2 linked regions of the Rhizobium sp. N324 genome follow. The protein of the gene in region 2 interacts with the protein of the main gene of each other region in a pairwise test. Links are inferred from orthologs where the notes say so. Each region holds a gene or a part of one and is shown on either strand. Other genes may lie near its edges.

The links.
Region 1: the proteins of rlmB (region 2) and AMK05_RS10880 interact in binary tests that used the Escherichia coli proteins (3 or more experiments, as listed by UniProt). The link is inferred for Rhizobium sp. N324 from one-to-one orthologs.

What each region holds. Positions count from the first base shown.
Region 1 is NZ_CP013630.1:2,250,882-2,256,304, reverse strand. Bases 2,427-5,423 are described here. They hold AMK05_RS10880 (bifunctional ADP-dependent NAD(P)H-hydrate dehydratase/NAD(P)H-hydrate epimerase), read right to left. Parts: upstream 4,663-5,423; coding sequence 3,190-4,662; downstream 2,427-3,189. Other genes in these bases: AMK05_RS10875 (P-II family nitrogen regulator), read left to right, coding at 5,006-5,344; AMK05_RS10885 (DUF72 domain-containing protein), read left to right, coding at 2,427-3,183. Outside these bases: excinuclease ABC subunit UvrA, read left to right, coding at 1-2,306; more of AMK05_RS10885, read left to right, coding at 2,377-2,426. UniProt on the Escherichia coli protein: Bifunctional enzyme that catalyzes the epimerization of the S- and R-forms of NAD(P)HX and the dehydration of the S-form of NAD(P)HX at the expense of ADP, which is converted to AMP.
Region 2 is NZ_CP013630.1:1,787,572-1,795,323, forward strand. Bases 2,177-5,076 are described here. They hold rlmB (23S rRNA (guanosine(2251)-2'-O)-methyltransferase RlmB), read right to left. Parts: upstream 4,122-5,076; coding sequence 3,231-4,121; downstream 2,177-3,230. Other genes in these bases: AMK05_RS08550 (hypothetical protein), read left to right, coding at 2,177-2,474; AMK05_RS08555 (AprI/Inh family metalloprotease inhibitor), read right to left, coding at 2,501-3,193; AMK05_RS35155 (hypothetical protein), read right to left, coding at 4,118-4,294; tuf (elongation factor Tu), read left to right, coding at 4,857-5,076. Outside these bases: AMK05_RS08535 (NAD kinase), read right to left, coding at 1-244; AMK05_RS08545 (hypothetical protein), read left to right, coding at 660-1,001; AMK05_RS35145 (hypothetical protein), read right to left, coding at 1,071-1,208; AMK05_RS35150 (hypothetical protein), read right to left, coding at 1,375-1,533; more of AMK05_RS08550, read left to right, coding at 1,740-2,176; more of tuf, read left to right, coding at 5,077-6,032; AMK05_RS35955 (hypothetical protein), read left to right, coding at 6,237-6,371; AMK05_RS08580 (NAD-dependent epimerase/dehydratase family protein), read left to right, coding at 6,541-7,434. UniProt on the Escherichia coli protein: Specifically methylates the ribose of guanosine 2251 in 23S rRNA.

The DNA.
Region 1 (5,423 bases), 460 kb from region 2 along the record:
TGGTCGACCGCATCGTCGTGCGCTCGGATGTCTCGGCCCGCCTGGCCGACAGTCTGGAAACCTGCCTGAAGCTCGCCGACGGGCTGGCTGTCGCCGAATTCGCCGACAAGCCGCTGCCGCCGGAGGAGACTTCGGCCGGCGGCTCGGCCAACAAGTCGCTGAACGAGACGCATGAGCGCGTGCTGTTTTCGGAGAAATTCGCCTGCCCGGTCTCCGGCTTCACCATTCCCGAGATCGAGCCCCGGCTGTTCTCCTTCAACAATCCCTTCGGCGCCTGCCCGACCTGCGACGGCCTCGGCGCCCAGCAGAAAATCGATCCGGATCTGATCGTGCCCGAGCCGGAACGGACGCTGCGCGACGGCGCGATCGCCCCCTGGGCCAAGTCGACCTCGCCCTATTACAACCAGACGCTTGAGGCGCTCGGCAAACATTACGGCTTCAAGCTCGGGACGCGCTGGAACGATCTTTCCGACGAGGCCAAGGATGTCATCCTCAACGGCACCGACGACAAGATCGAATTCCATTATGCCGACGGCGCCCGCTCCTATACGACGCAGAAGAATTTCGAAGGCATCATCACCAATCTCGAGCGGCGCTGGAAGGAGACCGATTCCGCCTGGGCGCGCGAGGACATCGAGCGCTTCATGTCGGCGGCCCCCTGCCCGTCCTGCAACGGCTTCCGCCTGAAGGCGGAGGCCTTAGCGGTGAAGATAAACACGCTGCATATCGGCGAAGTCACCGGCATGTCGATCCGCATCGCCCGCGACTGGTTCGAGACGCTGCCGGCCAGCTTCAATGCCAAGCAGAACGAGATCGCCGTGCGCATCCTCAAGGAAATCCGCGACCGGCTGCGTTTCCTCAACGATGTCGGCCTGGAATATCTCAGCCTGTCGCGCAACTCCGGCACGCTGTCTGGCGGCGAAAGCCAGCGTATCCGGCTGGCCTCCCAGATCGGCTCGGGGCTGACGGGCGTGCTCTACGTGCTCGACGAGCCGTCGATCGGCCTGCATCAGCGCGACAATGCCCGACTGCTCGACACGCTGAAGCACCTGCGCGACATCGGCAACACCGTCATCGTCGTCGAACATGACGAGGATGCGATCATGACGGCCGACGACGTGGTCGACATCGGCCCAGCCGCCGGCATTCACGGCGGCCAGGTCATCGCCCATGGCACGCCGCAGGATATTATGGACAATCCGCAGTCGCTGACCGGAAAATATCTGTCGGGCGAACTCGGCGTTCCCGTTCCCCACGAGCGCCGCAAGCAGAAGAAGGGCCGCGAGATCAAGGTGGTCGGGGCGCGCGGCAACAATCTGAAGAACGTCACGGCGGCAATCCCGCTCGGCGTGTTCACCGCGGTGACCGGCGTTTCCGGCGGCGGCAAATCCACCTTCCTGATCGAGACGCTGTATAAATCAGCGGCAAGGCGGGTGATGGGCGCGCGCGAAAACCCGGCCGATCACGACCGCATCGACGGCTTCGAGCATATCGACAAGGTGATCGATATCGACCAGTCGCCGATCGGCCGCACGCCGCGCTCGAACCCGGCGACCTATACCGGCGCCTTCACGCCGATCCGCGACTGGTTCGCCGGCCTGCCGGAAGCCAAGGCGCGCGGCTACCAGCCGGGCCGCTTCTCCTTCAACGTCAAGGGCGGACGCTGCGAAGCCTGCCAGGGCGACGGCGTCATCAAGATCGAGATGCACTTCCTGCCGGATGTCTACGTCACCTGCGACGTCTGCCACGGCAAACGCTATAACAGAGAGACGCTCGACGTCACCTTCAAGCAGAAGTCGATCGCCGACGTGCTCGATTTGACCGTGGAGGAAGGCGTCGATTTCTTCGCGGCAGTACCCGCCGTGCGCGACAAACTGCAGGCGCTGAAAGATGTCGGCCTCGGTTATATCAAGGTCGGCCAGCAGGCCAACACGCTTTCCGGCGGCGAGGCGCAGCGCGTCAAGCTCGCCAAGGAACTGTCGAAGCGCTCGACGGGACGTACGCTCTACATTCTCGACGAACCGACGACCGGCCTGCATTTCCACGACGTCGCCAAGCTGCTCGAGATGCTGCACGAACTGGTCAACCAGGGCAATTCGGTTGTGGTGATCGAGCACAATCTCGAAGTCATCAAGACGGCCGACTGGGTGCTCGATTTCGGCCCGGAGGGCGGCGATGGCGGCGGCGAGATCGTGGCTTTCGGCACGCCCGAGGCGATCGTCAAGGAGAAGCGCTCCTACACCGGACAGTTCCTCAAGGAATTGCTGGAACGGCGGCCGGCCAAGAGGGCGGCTGCGGCGGAATGACGATGAGGCCAGCCTCGCCCGAGGATCTGGAAACGGTCACGACTGAATGGCTGCCAACTGGGAGGACGACATGACGAAATCCGGCACTATCCGCACCGGCATCGGCGGCTGGACCTTCGAGCCCTGGCGCGGGCATTTCTTTCCCGATGACCTGAAGCAAAAGGACGAGCTGAATTATGCCAGCCGCCAGCTGAAGGTCATCGAGGTCAACGGCACCTATTATAGCACCCAGAAACCGGCGGTCTTCGCCAAATGGGCAGCCGACGTGCCCGAGGGTTTCATCTTTTCGCTGAAGGCCACGCGGTTCGTCACCAACCGGCGGGTCCTTGCCGAAGCTGGTGAATCGATGGAGCGGTTCCTGTCATCTGGAATCAGCGAACTCGGCGATCATCTCGGGCCGCTGCTCTGGCAGTTCGCGCCGACGAAGAAGTTCGATCCGGACGATTTCGAGGCCTTCCTGAAGCTGCTGCCGGAAAAGCAGGACGGGCTGGCGCTTCGCCACGTGGTCGAGGTGCGCCACGATTCCTTCAAGGTGCCGGAGTTCGTGGCGTTGCTGGCGAAATACGGCGTGGCGCCTGTTTGCGCCGAACATTTCGAATATCCGATGATCGCCGACGTGACGGCCGATTTCGTCTATGCCAGGCTGCAGAAGGGATCGGACGACATAACGACCTGCTATCCCGACAAGGACTTGAAGGCCTGGGCGGACCGGCTCGACACCTGGGCCGAAGGCAAGGTTCCCGACGATCTGCCGTTGATCGACGGGGAACGCAAGGTCAAGGCCGAGCCGCGCGACGTCTTCGCCTTCATGATCCATGAGGGCAAGGTGAACGCGCCGCATGGGGCGATCGCCCTGCAGAATTTGCTCCAGTCATAAGTCGAGCTAAAGCGGCAGTACCGCTAGCGCAAGCTCTTCCGCCGTCAGGCCCTTGCCGGCGCGTTGCCCTGCCTCTCCGTGCAGCCAGACGCCGGCAGCCGCGGCCTCGAAGGCCGGCAGGCCTTGGGCGAGCAATCCGCCGATGATGCCTGCGAGCACGTCGCCGGAACCGGCAGTGGCAAGCCAGGCGGGAGCGTTGGTGTTGATCAACGCGCGGCCGTCCGGCGCGGCGATGACGGTATCGGCGCCTTTATAGACGATCACGGCGTTGGCGCGGCGGGCTGCGGCCAGGGCCTTGTCCACCTTCCCAAGCGCATCGTCGCCGCTAATATCGGGAAAGAGCCGCGAAAATTCGCCCTCGTGCGGCGTCAGCACCAGCCGCGGCTTACCTTGGAAAAGATCGAAAAGCTGTTGCGGATCGTCCTTGAACGAGGAGATGCCGTCGGCATCGAGCACGAGATGGCGCTCGGCAAGGGCCGCGACGAAAGCGCGCGCCTTGACGCCGATGCCGAAACCGGGACCGAGAACGAAGGTCTGCAGCCGCTTGTCGGCGAGCCAGTCTTCAAAGTCGGCCGCGTCGTCGATTGCATGCAGCATGACGGCGGTGAGATGGGCGGCATTGGCAGCCATCGCCGCGCGCGGCGCTGCGATCGTCACCAGGCCGGCGCCCGCCTTCAGGCCTGAGGTCGCCGACATGCGCGCGGCCCCCGTCTTGTCGGCCTCGCCGGAGAAGACGACCAGATGGCCGCGCTTATATTTGTGGGTTTCCAACCGTTCGGCTGGCAGCACGGCTTTCCAGGCGTCCGGCCTGTTCTCGGCGATGACGCCGTTCGCCTCGGCCCGGATGATGCGGGCGGGAATACCGATGTCGAAGACCTCCAACTCTCCGCACAGCTCCCTGCCCGGCATCAGCAGATGGCCGGGCTTGCGAGTCATGAAGGTGATGGTGTTGCAGGCGCGGAAGGCGGCGCCCAGCACCCGGCCGGTGCGGCCATCCAGGCCGGAGGGCAGATCGATGGCAAGCACGGGAAGACCGGCCTCGGCGACCCGCTCGATCACCCTGCGGACATCGGCCGGCACCTCGCGGCCGAGCCCCGCGCCGAACAGGCCGTCAATGACGACGTCGCCGCTTTCGGGACTATAGAGGTGCAGCGGCTCGCCCAGCAGCGCGCATCCGGCTTTCGCGCGGGCCGCATCGCCCTTCAGTCTGGCGGGATCGCCAAGATGGAAGAGCGCCACCAGAGCCCCACTCTCCTGCAGATGCCGTGCAGCGACATAGGCGTCGCCGCCATTGTTGCCAGGCCCGCAGAGCACGACGAAGCGCAACGCTTCGGGATGAAGGCGCAGGGCGACGGCCGCGGCCGCGGCACCTGCTCTTTCCATCAAGGCGAAGGAATCGATGCCGGAGGCGGCAGCGGCAGCGTCGACCGCAGCCATCTCGGCAGGTGTCAAAAGAAGGTCGGACAGCTGGTGACTCATTGGCCTATTCAATCAAAAAACGCCTAAAAAACAACCGCCTGAAACATCAAAGAAAAGAACCTATTTTGTGCATTTGCCTATATTTTCATCTTGTCGAGACATAGTTGCGCGACTCCTTAAACTAAGGTTTTTTTCGATTTTCGATAGGATTTTGATCGAAGGACAGAGTTTTCCAGCTGATTTGTCACCAAATCGACATCAGAATCTCCCCAAATGCAGCGGTTTCGGCAAAATCCGCGATTTTTTTTAAGAAGATGGATTTCAAACTGGCACGATATCTGCATCATATCCGGCGAGCGGGAAAATTCCTGCCATAACGGGAGAAGCGGAGAGACATTTTCTCATGAAAAAGATCGAAGCGATCATTAAGCCTTTCAAGCTGGACGAAGTGAAGGAAGCTCTTCAGGAAGTCGGCCTGCAAGGCATTACGGTCACGGAAGCCAAGGGCTTCGGCCGTCAAAAGGGTCACACGGAACTTTACCGCGGAGCCGAATACGTCGTCGATTTCCTGCCGAAGGTGAAGGTCGAAGTCGTACTGGCCGACGAGAACGCGGAGGCCGTCATCGACGCGATCCGCAAGGCGGCGCAGACCGGCCGTATCGGCGACGGAAAAATCTTCGTTTCCAACGTCGAAGAGGTTATCCGTATCCGCACCGGCGAGACCGGCATCGACGCCATCTGACCCACTTTGCCAAGCGCGCAAAGTTCGATACGGTCAGCGCAGCTATGTATTGTCATCGTAAATCGGAGGAAGGTATTTA
Region 2 (7,752 bases):
GGTCGGTGCGATAGTCGTTCATCAGGAAACCGACCGAGCCGCGATTCATGCCGTAGACCAGCTTGCCGGAGTTCATGGTGTTGTGCAGCGTCTGCAGCATGAAACCGTCGCCGCCGAGCGCGACGATGACATCGGCATCGTCGGCCGGCACGTCGCCGTAGATGCGAATCAACTCCTCGCGCGCGGCGAGCGCCTCCGTCGTCGGCGAGGCGATAAAGGAAAGAGTCTGAAATGAACGGCCCATGCAATGCCCTTTGTGAAGCTGCTCTAGCTAACGGATAAAGGGCTGGCGCGACAAGGACGTTTTCTATCGCCAGGCGTTTGAGCGGCAGCCGACCTGTCCGCACAGACACGAATTTTCCTTTACAGAACCTTAGAATCTGCTAGTTGGGCACCTGTTGCCCTTGTAGCTCAGTTGGTAGAGCACCTGATTTGTAATCAGGGGGTCCCGGGTTCGAACCCTGGCGGGGGCACCATCTTTTTCCGCGTCATATCCCTGCCCAGACGATCGCTATGGTTCGACGTCGCTTAGCTCGATCGCACCGGCAGATTTTTTCAGCCATCGCACATCGCTTGATGAACCTTGTCTGAAGGGCTGCTTCAGCGCCAATTCAGCCGCGCGGGTTTAACTTCGCCTCATCATCAATGAGGAAGCAGCCATGAAGCTCGCACATCTCTTTTTCGCCGCAACCATATCTGTCGGTGCGGCTTTGGCATCCGTCGCCCCGGCAACCGCCATGCCCGTCGACCGGCCGGCGGTGTCGGCCCAAGGCGATATCGTTCAAATTCGTGATGGCTGGCGCCATGATCGCGGCGGTGACGACCGTGGCTGGCGTGATGAGCGTGACGACCGTGGTTGGCGCCATCAGCGCGATTGGCGCCGGTCCGACTGGCGCGGTGATGACTGGCGCTGGCGCCGGTGGCGTGCCGAGCGTTGGCAGGAACGCCGTGAGTGGCGCCATCGCGATCGTGATATGCCTTTCTGGCTCTACCGCGGCTGACGCCAACAGCGTCTGTTGCGCGTCCGAGACGCGCGGCGAGAGAACGGCCCGGATCATCCGGGCCGTTTTTTAATGACTGACGGGTTCGTTGACGCTTGCCTCGAGCTTGCTGCCGTTGCCGGTCTGGCCGGCGCCCGACGGCGACAGGATTGCGATGCTGAGCACGGAGGCGACCATGAAGGCAACGACGGCAATCATTATGCGCATAGGCGTTCAATCCTCGTTCAGTGGGGATTAACGCGCCATTGTCGTCCGCGTTCCTGTCAGGGCTAAAGCGCGCCGCATCGAATTTGATTCATGCTACGCGCTTTAGCCTTTTGTTCTTATGCATGTCGTTACTCCGGAACCGCTGCACACTTCCGGTCGACATGCATTATTGCATCGTCCCCGGCGTCGCGGGGCCGGGTGCCGTCGGCGACAGGGGATCGGGCTGGTGGACCGGATGCGAGGTGTCCACCCAGATGATGCTGAGGATGATCCCGACGAAGACCGCGATGAAGAGGATACCGAAAATCAGCGGTCGAATAGCCATGATGGGGATCGTTCCTTCTTGCTTCCGACCGGTCGTTGCAATCGGTCATCGCCCGATCATAATGCTCCAGGAGGTCTTTCCAAGGCAAAATCGAATTTCTCCGGCATCGCTCGAGCCTCGCTGGGCTATCGCAGGCCTCCGTTTTCCATCTGTCGCACCGGGTTGAACTGTGTCAGGGATGCCTGAAACAGTTGGGGACGGACGTCATGAAGCGCATGGTTACAGCATCGGTCATTGTCGCGGCATTCGTCTCCGTCGCCGGAGCCTCGGAAAATGCGGCCGCTTTCGACAAGCCGATAAAAGTCGATGTGGTCGCGTTGCCGAAGGATGAGCTCAATCCCGATGCGAAACCGAAGATCACCTGCAGCCGCTATCCCACCTTCATGGTCAAGGTGGTCGATCTCGGTGAAGTCGGCGCCGAAAAGCTGGCACTGCTTGCCGCCGATGCGCCTTGTGAGCGCACAAGCGAGCGCGAGCGGGTGATCGCCGACGATACCGCCGGCTATCTCATGGGTGTCAGCGGTGGTTTCGTCTTTTTCCGGGCGGCGGACGGGTGGAACGGCGGACTGCCTTTCGTCGTCTACGATGCGGCGACGGGTGAGAGGCTGCTCGACGATTCCCTCGAGGGCGACGATTTTGCCGCGATAAGGAGCGGGAAGGGGGAGCTGACCCTCGATTTCCGCCGCGTCTACACGGCGTCCTGTTCGCTCTATCCGGAGCGTGCTGCCTGTGCGAAGACGATCGCCGCCGACATTGGCCTGTCGCAACTGCCGGATTGCACCGCCGCCTACAAGGCGGAAATCAAACGCAGCCCCGACCATGCCGGCGAAATCGACAAACTGCCGAGCGTGATCGTCTATCCCGTCGAACTGACCTATGCGGCGGGCGACACTTCGCGCCGTGCGTTGGAAGGACCGACGGCCTGCCGCGTACCGGACTGACCGGCGTGTTGGCGGTTGCGTTCGAATCATTGACGCACGAGCGACAGCGGCTTGCCGCCTTCTTCCTTCGATTTGTCGAAATTGCCGTCGGCGCGCATGTCGAAGCCAAGCGATGAGCCGTCACCGCCCATCAGCGTCAGGCCGAAACCTTCGATATGCCAGACCGCGAGTTTCAGCCCGGAGACTTTGGCGGCGCAGTCGCCGGACAGCGACAGCGGCGCATTGCCGTCCGCATCGGCATGGCCGTCGAGCGTCACCCCGCAAAGCCTTTCGCCGTCCGGTCTTTGCATCGTCCATATCCCGGCAAGGCTGCTGACGCTCGGCAGGCGATCGATGCCGTCAGGCGCGGCGATCAGCAAAAGCGGCGTACCGTCCTGCGTCTTCAGCGGCGAGCCCTCGTTTTCGACGAAACGGGCGAGCACCTTGCGCGTCGCATCGATCAGGATGACGCCGCCATTGCCGTCGAAATTCCAGGCAGCGGCTTCGGCAAGAGCTGGCAGCGGCTTGGTGCAGGCGGCCTGGCCGGACAGCGAATGACCGCCGATCGCCATGTCGGTTTCGAGCGTCATCCGGCATCCCGCGCGCCCATCTTCCGGAGCGACGAGATAGGTTCCGGCCTGCGCTTTAAGGATATCGGGATCGATATCCTGCCCATACGTCTGACCGCAGACGAAGAGGGCGGCTGCGGAAGCCGCGAGCCGAAAGACGAAACGGATCATGACAGTCCCCCTTGTCGCTGCCCGCATGCGGACCGGCCTATGCCTTCAGGTAAAGCTGCGCCGCATAAAGCGCAATTGCCGCAGCATTCGAAACGTTCAACGATTTGATGGCGCCAGGCATGTCGAGACGGGCAAGCGCGGTAACGGTTTCCCGCGTCTTCTGCCTGAGCCCCTTGCCCTCCGAGCCGAGCACCAGCGCCACTTTCTCGCCAGAGAAGGTGCCCTCGAGCGGCGCCGGTCCTTCCGAATCGAGGCCGATGGTGGAGAAGCCGAGCTTGTGCAGTTCACCGAGCGCATCGGCGAGATTGGTCACCTGTATATAAGGTATCAGTTCCAACGCGCCGGAGGCGGATTTGGCAAGCACGCCTGACTCTGTCGGACTATGTCTCTGGGTGGTGATAACGGCACCGGCATTGAAGGCGACGGCCGAGCGCATGATCGCGCCGACATTGTGCGGATCGGTGACCTGATCGAGAACGAGCAGGAGAGGGCTGTCCTTCAGGGCTTCGAGCCGGCGCACCGGCAGCGGCCGTGTTTCCAGCATGACGCCCTGATGGATCGCCTCGGGGCCGAGCACCTTGTCGATATCCTGCGGCGAGACGATCTCGAAGGGAATGCCGAGCGCTTCGGCGTCGACTTCGAGCCGCGCCAGCGCGTTCTGGGTCACAAAAAGCTTAATCTTCTTGCGCTCGGGATTGTCGAGGGCGGCGCGCACCGTATGCAGGCCGTAAAGATGCACCTGGTCGGGCGCCAGCGCCGGTGGCTTCCAGTCGTCGCCGCCGCGCCTGCGCTTCTGCGGCTGAGGCGTCGGAATCTCGCCGCGTTCACGCTTGGCGTCACGGTGGGCGCGCCGCAGCGTGGCGTAATGCGTATCCTTGGCCGATGGGTCTGTCGCGGCCTTGCCGCCGGGTTTTTTGTCTTTGCTCATGCGGCTTTATAGCCATGGCGCTCGCCGCCGCATAGGCTTTCTTTCATATGCCGGCTTTCGGCGGCGAATGAAATTTTTCGTGTTTTTTCCGTGGTCATCGTGTTGACAGACTGAAATGCTCCGGTCATATACGCGGCGCAGACGACGGGCGGCAACGCTTCGAAGTCTGACAAACTTGGTCTTCTAGATCCGGACGAAAAACTGGAGAGATGCCCGAGTGGTTAAAGGGGACGGACTGTAAATCCGTTGGCTCAGCCTACGTTGGTTCAAATCCAACTCTCTCCACCATTCGTCATCGGATCGGACCAACCCCGCGGGTATAGCTCAATGGTAGAGCAGCAGCCTTCCAAGCTGAATACGCGGGTTCGATTCCCGCTACCCGCTCCAGTTCTCAAAAGCTCAATTCAAGTGACTGGCGCCGCGGCGATCAATTGCCACGCGGATGTTTCGGATGACGCCCGGCGACAGCTTGTCATCGGCCGACAGGCGAGGGCCCTCGGTGCCGGGCGCGGCCGCTCATCTCCGCCAGCCCACGCGATTTTATCCAAGCATTTCAGTGATTTTCGATAGGGCCCCGGCGAATCATCTTGCAGGCGGCGAATTGTCCCCCATATGCGCTGTCACACCAAGAATGGCGTCTGCAATTAAGTCTTGCGCAATTTCGCCGAAAGCCTTAAACGGCGGCACTAAACCGGTTCGCCGGGGCCCACCATTTCGTTCACAGGAAGCATTCAAATGGCAAAGAGTAAGTTTGAGCGCAACAAGCCGCACGTCAACATCGGCACGATCGGCCACGTTGACCACGGCAAGACGTCTCTGACGGCAGCGATCACGAAGTACTTCGGTGAGTTCAAGGCGTACGACCAGATCGACGCTGCTCCGGAAGAAAAGGCCCGTGGCATCACCATTTCGACGGCGCACGTCGAATATGAGACGCCGGCCCGCCACTACGCGCACGTCGACTGCCCCGGCCACGCCGACTACGTCAAGAACATGATCACCGGTGCTGCCCAGATGGACGGCGCGATCCTGGTGTGCTCGGCCGCTGACGGCCCGATGCCGCAGACGCGCGAACACATTCTGCTGGCCCGCCAGGTCGGCGTTCCGGCGATCGTGGTGTTCCTGAACAAGGTCGACCAGGTTGACGACGCCGAGCTTCTCGAACTGGTCGAGCTCGAAGTTCGCGAACTGCTGTCGTCCTACGACTTCCCGGGCGACGATATCCCGGTCGTCAAGGGTTCGGCGCTGGCCGCTCTCGAAGATAGCGACAAGAAGATCGGCGAAGACGCGATCCGCGAGCTGATGGCTGCGGTCGACTCTTACATCCCGACGCCTGAGCGTCCGATCGACCAGCCGTTCCTGATGCCGATCGAAGACGTGTTCTCGATCTCGGGCCGCGGCACGGTCGTGACCGGCCGCGTCGAGCGTGGCATCGTCAAGGTTGGCGAAGAAGTCGAGATCGTCGGCATCCGCGCAACCTCGAAGACGACGGTGACCGGCGTTGAAATGTTCCGCAAGCTGCTCGATCAGGGCCAGGCCGGCGACAACATCGGCGCACTGGTTCGCGGTGTGAACCGTGACGGCGTCGAGCGTGGCCAGATCCTGTGCAAGCCGGGCTCTGTCAAGCCGCACAAGAAGTTCATGGCGGAAGCCTACATCCTGACGAAGGAAGAGGGTGGCCGTCATACGCCGTTCTTCACCAACTACCGTCCGCAGTTCTACTTCCGCACGACGGATGTGACCGGCATCGTGACGCTGCCTGAGGGCACGGAAATGGTTATGCCGGGCGACAACGTCACGGTTGCCGTCGAGCTGATCGTTCCGATCGCGATGGAAGAAAAGCTGCGCTTCGCGATCCGCGAAGGCGGCCGCACCGTCGGCGCCGGTATCGTCGCTTCGATCGTCGAGTAATCCTGGGATTACCCGCAATTCAGGAAAAACCCCGCTGGAAACGGCGGGGTTTTTTCGTTTTGATGCCTATTCGGGTGTTTAACAGGTGTTGTAAAAATATCGTTAAATTAGCCCGTCACAGTATTTTGTTCATCTCACATTCAGAAACCGGTTGTGATTGGTTCATTTTAGTCCAGACTCCTTCATGCAAAGAGGAGAGCCCGGATGATTCCAAAGGCCACATTCGCTGCGACGATATTCGCAATGTATGTTTTCACGATGTTTTTCATCGCTGCCATTCCGCAGGAGGTTGTTCAGGCAGCCGGCGTGCAGATTGGCGAGGTAAGTGTTGTTAAGTGATGATTAGCGCAGTTCCTTAAGGGGCTGCGATGATCGGAAATGATCGGCCAGGCGCTCCCGGATCGGATGCTCTTGGCGACGCGGGGGTGAACCCTTGCAGGACGCTCGCTTGCTCTTCGCGCGGAAGCGTCTAACTATGCCTCCGATTTGATGACGCGGAGGATATTCCATGAAGAAGCGAATTCTGTTCACGGGCGGTTCGGGCAAGGCAGGTCGCCATACCGTGCCGTGGCTGGTCAATGCCGGTTACGAGGTTCACAACCTCGATCTCGTGCCGCTGGACAGTCCCGGCGTCACCAATCTCATTGCCGATATCACCGATAGCGGTCAGGTCTTCAACGCGCTGTCGATGCACCGCGATTTTCCCGATCTCGATGCGGGCAGGGGCGTGCAGTCCTTCGATGCCGTCGTGCATTTCGCCGCCATCCCGCGCATTCTGATCAAGCCCGACAATGAGACTTTCCGCATCAACACGATGGGCACTTATAATGTCATCGAGGCCGCGGTGAAGCTTGGCATCAGGAAGATTATCGTCGCATCGAGCGAGACGACCTACGGCGTCTGCTTTGCCGAAGGCCATCGCGATTTCCACCAGTTCCCGCTGGAGGAGGACTACGACGTCAATCCGATGGATTCCTACGGGCTGTCAAAGGTGGTCAACGAAAAGACGGCCCGCGCCTTTGCCGAACGGTCGGGCTTCGACATCTATGCGCTGCGAATCGGCAATGTCATCGAGCCGCACGAATATGAGAGGTTCCCCACCTTTTTCGCCAATCCCGAGATGCGCAAGCGCATCGCCTGGAGCTATATCGATGCCCGCGACCTCGGGCAGATCTGCCATCTCTGCATCGAAAAGGACGGTCTCGGCTATCAGGTGTTCAACGCCGCCAACGACACCGTCTCGGCCAACACGCCGTCGAAGGAGCTTGCGCAGCGATTCTTTCCGAACGTGCCCTTCACTCGCGAGATCGGCGAATATGAAGGCCTTCTCTCCAACCGCAAGATTCGCGAGGTGCTGGGGTTCAAGGAAGAGCACGATTGGCGGAAATATGTGACGGTCTGAACGGATCCCGGCAGCGCGACGAGCAAGCCGATCGCTCGCATATACGCAGAATGGCTATGAAAATCGAAAATCGTGCTTGCCAATCCGCTGTCGTCGTCTTAAAGGGAGCGCCATGCTTTTCAGCAGCGATTTGCGGGCCTTGGCCCGGCGCTGAATGATCGGTGTGAAGGGGTATAGCTCAGTTGGTAGAGCGGCGGTCTCCAAAACCGCAGGTCGTAGGTTCGAGCCCTACTGCCCCTGCCATTTTCCTTGATGCGGGACAGCGCGGACATGCTCGCGGCATTCCGGCCGGGGATTGATGGGTGATGACTAATTTCG